Regions from separate parts of the Priestia sp. ST2 genome, predicted to be linked through region 2. Evidence: riboswitches for the same ligand, from Rfam matches in the RefSeq annotation. Region 2 holds a riboswitch; the other holds the start of a gene.

Region 1 (3,419 bases), on a different contig from region 2:
AATTTATAGGCTAAGGCAATAAATATAAGGTTTACAAGAAATGTGCTGATACTTGTAGGGATATGAAATAAATAATATAAAACAAGAGCAATACCAACTGTACTTCCGTCACCTAATTTATTTGGAATGACGAAAAAATCAATGGATGCAGCAACTAAAAGTGCTCCAACAATAATTAAGATGATGTCTTTATAGATTGTTTTCAATATGCAAACCTCCTTGATTATTAGGATATTTTCATGTGTAATCTTGTTTTTACTAGTGTTTCACAAATGATAAAATAAAAAACGTCTTAGAAATTGTCTAGTTATAAAACTGATCAACTTCTAAGACGAAGAATTACGATACGTGTATAGGTCTTGATCCGGCTTTTCTATGCTTCGATGTCACCGATTATATAAACCTCTGACCGCTATGTCAACGCTATGAGAGATGTTCAACTTTTCAAAAAATAGAAGGCGGTTTCCTACATAAAAAAAGAATCCTTTGCGACGATGCAAAGGATTTTCAAATTTATTGGAATAGGGGGAATACGTTATTAGGATTACCATTTTCATAAATTAATATACCTTAATTTTTCAAAAAAATTTATTTGTTAATGACGATTGAAAGTTTGTAATTCACATGCTGATTTAGCTCTGTCAAAAAATCATTTAGTTCTTCATTTGAATGAAATTTGCATTCTAATAAGTAGCAGCCATCGCCGCTGATTTTAAAGTTGTTGATAACGTGCTCCTGCTGACTTTCTAAAAATGTAAGGTAGGGGTGGTGATGAATGCTCTGCGTATAGATATTTAAAAATGCATGGATGATATAGCCGAGTTTTCGTTCATCAATGTTAATTGTATAGCCTTTGATAATGCCTTCATCTTCTAACTTTAATACTCTAGCAGAAGCGGCTTGTCCGGTTAAATGCACTTTTTCTCCTAATTCTTTCATCTTCATACGTCCATTTTTTGATAGTTCTTCTAGTATGCGCTTATCTGTATTATCTAACATCGCTACAAATCCTTTCGTATTTCAAATCAAAAGGCTTAACTACTTGATGTCACCTATGTATACTGATACGTCTTCTATTTTATACTAAAGGAAAGTAAGAAAAAAGAGCAGTCAATATGCAAGATATAGAAAGCAGCAGTAGTTTGTAAACAGCTAGATTGACGAAAGCTTAAGTTTGCTGTATGATTCTTTGAGTGTTTACGTGGTTCGTAACCATCCCACGTTAAAAAACTAAGGAGAGAATAGTAAGATGAATATAAGAACACTTTGCGTCAACGGTCTTTTAGCTGCTATGTATATTGCTGTCAGCATGTTAATCCAGCCGTTTGGCTTCACCAATATCCAATTTCGTATATCGGAAATGTTCAATCACTTAATTGTGTTTAATAAAAAGTACGTGTACGGCATTGTGCTAGGAGTATTTCTGACGAATTTGTTTTTTTCACCAATGGTCGCTTATGATCTGGTGTTTGGGGTAGGACAATCCGTGCTATCATTACTCATTACCATTTTTTCTATGCGCTACATTAAAAATATGTGGGCTCGTATGCTTGTTAATACACTTGTATTTACGTTCACGATGTTTATTATTGCGTTTGAACTGCACTTAGCATTTGATTTACCATTTTTCTTTACATGGTTAACAACGGCTGTTGGTGAGTTCATTGTTATGCTTGTTGGAGCACCAATTATGGCTGCAATTAATAAACGTGTACAATTTAATAAGCTAGTTGGATAAAAAAGATGGGGCTGTGATAAATCTCACAGCCCCGTCTTTTTTTCTTTGTTATTCTATAAGTGTAGTGATAAACCCCTTATTATTGAAGAGCTTTTCACGCATGGACAAATTACCCATATCTAGCATGTGAAAAGAGCAGGTCGCGTTTGCGGTCTGCTCTTTTTGCGTAAGGCAATAGGAAGTATCCGGTTAGATTATTTTGAAAGAAGGAGTGACAAATCTCACAGCGCATTCTTTTTTCTTTTGTTACGATATACATATAGTTGGCAAACTCCTTATCGAAAAGTTTTTCGCACAACAACACATTACCTATGCGTAGCAATTAAAAAAGCAGACCAATGACGGTTTGCTTTTTTAATTGTATTTTTCCATTAAATAACTTTTTTGAGTTATAATTGTAAAATAATCTTTGTTACTAGAGAGGGGATTGTTTTTTGAATAGAAAGTTAGGAATTCTTGTTTTATTAGCTTTAGCCATCTTATTTGTCGGGTGTTCAATAGAAGAAGACAACGTTCCTTTAAGAGAACTAGAAAAGATAAGTATTAACGTAATCAAAGAACAAAAAATGAAGCAACGAATTTCATATGAAATGGAATTAGTAAACAAGAGCGATTTGACCATCAAACAAAATAATGTATTTTTATCCTATCCCTTAAAAATGAAAAACGGTTATTCTGATAATAAATTTAAGGTGTTAGCAGAAGGAAATAAATTAAATATCAAGCCAAAACAAAAGGTGAAGTTAACGGCATTTCTTCCTTATAAAGGAACTAATAAAGAAGCGTTAGCTACTGATGAGCCTGACGTAAAGTGCATAGGGTATTGGAATAAGCTTGATGATTACCATCAATTTTCTTTTGGAGGATCCTTGAAGCAAGAATAATATATAACTATTTGTTAAATGGTGGAACTGAGCGTAAGGGATTGATAAAGGCGGTGAATGAACAGTGAGTGTAGACACGGATAGATTGATTAGCTTCTTTATTTTATGGGGAACACCCGCTGTTTTTAGTATAGTAGAGTACTGTAAACTGAGTAAAACTGAAAAAAAAGAAGCGATACGAGACTTAATATCTTTAAAATCTATTGCAACAACAGGATTTATATTGATTGGAGGAGTGATGGCGAGTTTAGGTAGAGTATTATCTCTGCTCCCTCTCCACGTTATAGGTACTTTTATTTTAGCTATTGGCGGTATCGTGGGCGCTGTTGAAGCATGGAAAACGGAAAGAAAGAAAAGTGTTGTTATCCTTGTTTTAATAGTATCTATGATTGCTTTTACATTTGTAATATAAATTCTGCATGTAACAAGAGCTGCTCAAATTATGAGCAGCTCTTATCAGTTTCTTATTTATTGCGTTTCGAGCTGCTGGTCTTTTTTCTTTAACGTAAGAGCGAGCAGGAACGAAACGACGGCGAAAGCGATGGCTACATAATAGACGGTATGGACCCCGCTTGTCATACTTTTTATTTGTAACAGCGTTTTATTCGTTTCGTTTGATTGTTGAATAAAGTGCTGAGAAGCCATGGTCATAATACTTGTATACAAAGCGGGTCCAATCGCACCTGAAACTTGGTTAATCGTATTTGAAATAGCTGAACCGTGGGCATGAAGCGGTTTTGGCACTTGATTTAAAGCAAGCGTCATCACGGGACCGATGCTTAAACCTACGCCAATTG
Region 2 (3,419 bases):
TATCGCCTTACTTGTACTGCTTGCTTATTTGACTAAAAAAATAATGATCAACTTCCGAAAGGAAAAGTATTATCGTGAGATAATCGTCTACCTTTGTCTTATAGGTTTGGGTCTATTCTTTTGGGGAGCGATTACACTCCGTAAAGAAGTTCCTACGCCTCTGTACTTTTTAGAGGCACTCGTTAAGCCTCTTACTAGAACCGTTCATCATTTGTTATTCACGTGAGCACGCATGTAGGAGAGAAGGTGTGTATGATGCAAATAAAAGAATTTATTAGTCCAAAACAATTTCTTTTTCTCATTTATGTTTTTTGTATCGGAAGCGCCATCTTGGCAGTTCCGGCTACATTATTAGAGACAAATAGACAAAATGCGTGGTTTTGCGGTGTGCTTGCTATTGGCTTTGCACTTTTAATCGTTGCGGTGCTTTTATGGCTGATTCAGCGTTACCCTCAGCAAACATTCATTCAAATAGCTAAAAAGGCGCTAGGTCCTTATGCAGGAACGTGTATTTCTCTTATTTACATTTTCTTTATGTTCATTCAGTCTACGTTTTCGCTTCGAGATATCAGTACATTCATGACGACTCAAATTGTCCCTGAAACGCTGCCTACATGGATTCATGCTCTTGTTCTTTTAGCTGTTATATACGGAGGGTATCTAGGTATTGAAGTGGTAGCAAGAACCGCGGAAATCTTTTTGCCTTGGATTGTGGTCCCCTTTTTATTGTTAATTGTTTTAAATATTCCTCAGATGAAAATTGATCGTCTTTATCCTTTTTTTGAATTCAGCATGGGTGATTTAGTATTAGGGACCACTTATTTTTTAGGAAACCCGTTTATGGAATTGGTTTTTATTCTGATGATTACGCCTCATATAAAAGATGGAAAAAAGGTAAAAAGAATGTTTGTTATCGGCACTGTCGCATCGGGCTTGACGATTACGATTGCAGTTGCGGCTTGTATATTAGCTCTTGGCGCGAATATTGCATCGATGCACAGCTACCCAGTTTATTTATTAGGAAAAATGATTTCGTTAGGTGCAACGATTCAGCATGTTGAAGTATTAGTAGCTATTATTTGGATGTTATCTATCTTTTTTAAAGTTGTCATTGTGTTCTATGCTATTCAGTTAAGTATCGTCCAATTGTGTAATTTACGGGTGCGCAATTTTTTAAGCTTTCCTTTAGGTCTAATTATTACAGGCGTGGCATATTACATTATTCCTAACACAGCGTACTTCAATTATTTTGAAAAATATTACTGGCCGTTTTATTTATTTGTATTAAGCGTCTGTTTTCCGTTGTTATTTATTGCGCTTTCTTATATAAAGAAAAATAAGGCAGCTAAAGGCGATAGAAGTCAACAAACATAGCATTATCTATACGCATGTGGTATAATACGATGACAATTCAAGAAGAAACGCCGTACACGTTTGGATACGTACGGGAGAGGTTCGAAAACTCCCTCTATAAAAAACTAAGATCATCGTTGATGACAAAAGACACGGTTTTAACGTGTCTTCTTTCACGTGCTTTTCTATCAACGCGTCTTTTTGACGTGTATGCTGGCGAGGACGTGTATCTTAGTTGCTTTTTAGGGAGATTGCTGGAAAAGAGCAGTCTCTTTTTTGTGTTATAAAATTAGTCACAAAGGGAACGAACGGTTCAATAAAGTTTCTTCTTCTTTTGATTTCAATCAAAAAGGAGACGAACAATAATGATGAAAAATGAAAAAGCTATTGTTGTATTTAGCGGAGGTCAAGATAGTACAACATGTCTATTTTGGGCTTTGAAAAACTTTAAAGAAGTAGAAACGGTTACTTTTCAATACGGTCAGCGCCATAGTCAAGAGATAGAGGTAGCAAAGGCTATCGCAGCTGATTTAGGTGTGAAGCACACCGTACTAGATATGTCACTTTTAAATCAATTAGCACCAAATGCCTTAACGCGAGATGATATTGAGATCGAGCAAAAAGAAGGAGAGTTGCCTACAACGTTTGTTGACGGCCGCAATCTGTTATTTTTATCATTTGCAGCCGTACTGGCTAAAAACAGCGGAGGCCGTCATATCGTAACAGGCGTTTGTGAAACTGATTTTTCAGGATATCCAGACTGTCGAGACGTATTTGTGAAATCGTTAAACGTCACGCTTAATTTATCAATGGACTTCGAGTTTGTGATTCATACGCCGCTTATGTGGATTGATAAAGCAGAAACGTGGGCGTTAGCGGATGAGCTAGGAGCGCTTGAATATGTGCGTGAAAAAACATTAACGTGCTACAACGGTATTGTTGCTGATGGATGCGGCGAATGTCCCGCATGTCAATTGCGAAAACGCGGGTTAGATCAATACATGCAAACGAAAGAAGGAGGAGAGAAATAATGCTGCAACAAATGTATCCTCAAGTATTTCATGACTATGAATATGAACTGAACAAAGATATGCAGTTTGCTGCGGCACATTTTGTTCCTCACACAGAAGCAGGAAAATGCCGTCAAGTCCATGGACATACGTATTTCGTAAATCTAACTGTTGCCGGAGATACATTAGACGAAGCGGGCTTTTTAGTAAACTTTGCGCTATTGAAAAAAATTGTTTCTGGTCAATTTGATCATACATTATTGAACGATCATTCTATCTTTAACGAAGAAAATCCAAATGATTTTCCTACAACTGAAGTTGTTGCCCGTAAAATTTATGAGTTGGTTCAAGAATATCTAGACACACTACCAAATAAGCCTTCTTGCGTACAAGTATTCGTGCGGGAAACGCCGACAAGTTACGTAGTTTACCGCCCAAAGAAGGTGAAAAAACGTGGCTAATACAATTCCAGTACTTGAAATATTCGGACCAACGATTCAAGGGGAAGGAATGGTTGTAGGACGTAAGACGATGTTTGTTCGTACCGCGGGCTGTGATTATTCCTGCAGCTGGTGTGATTCAGCTTTTACATGGGATGGATCGGCTAAAAACGATATTCGTCAGCTAACAGCAGAACAAATTTGGACGGAGCTAAAAGAAATTGGAGGAGAGTGCTTTGATCACGTCACCATTTCTGGAGGAAACCCTGCGCTTATCAAGGCGATTGGTTCACTTGTAGAGCTTTTGCACAGTCAAGGGGTAAAAGCAGCTCTTGAAACACAGGGGAGCCGTTATCAGGATTGGTTCCTAAAGATCGATGATTTAACGATTTCTCCTAAGCCTCCAAGTTCATTAATGAAAACAAATTTCCCCGTATTAGACGATATTATAGAGACATTAATAAAGGAAAAACGCCTGGCGCACATAAGCATAAAAGTCGTTGTATTTAATGATGAGGACTTTGAGTATGCAGCGTCTGTTCATGAACGTTATCCTGAGGTTCCATTTTTTGTTCAAGTAGGAAACGAGGACTTAACGACAATCGATAATGCGTCG

The links. Region 2 has a riboswitch for preQ1 ahead of queC (7-cyano-7-deazaguanine synthase QueC). Riboswitches for the same ligand answer to the same signal wherever they lie in the genome.
Region 1: another riboswitch for preQ1. It lies ahead of AC0KUU_RS26885 (QueT transporter family protein); the one in region 2 lies ahead of queC (7-cyano-7-deazaguanine synthase QueC).

What each region holds. Positions count from the first base shown of each region.
Region 1 covers NZ_JBVVNT010000009.1:110,867-114,285, reverse strand. Annotated here, with positions in the region: gene AC0KUU_RS26895 (YitT family protein) at 1-206, opposite strand, end outside; gene AC0KUU_RS26890 (Lrp/AsnC family transcriptional regulator) at 589-999, opposite strand; PreQ1 riboswitch class I at 1,196-1,240, shown strand; gene AC0KUU_RS26885 (QueT transporter family protein) at 1,250-1,738, shown strand; gene AC0KUU_RS26880 (hypothetical protein) at 2,173-2,622, shown strand; gene AC0KUU_RS26875 (hypothetical protein) at 2,687-3,034, shown strand; gene AC0KUU_RS26870 (DHA2 family efflux MFS transporter permease subunit) at 3,091-3,419, opposite strand, start outside.
Region 2 covers NZ_JBVVNT010000003.1:276,991-280,409, reverse strand. Annotated here, with positions in the region: gene AC0KUU_RS13930 (hypothetical protein) at 1-226, shown strand, start outside; gene AC0KUU_RS13925 (GerAB/ArcD/ProY family transporter) at 253-1,374, shown strand; PreQ1 riboswitch class I at 1,445-1,488, shown strand; gene queC (7-cyano-7-deazaguanine synthase QueC) at 1,719-2,384, shown strand; gene queD (6-carboxytetrahydropterin synthase QueD) at 2,384-2,824, shown strand; gene queE (7-carboxy-7-deazaguanine synthase QueE) at 2,817-3,419, shown strand, end outside.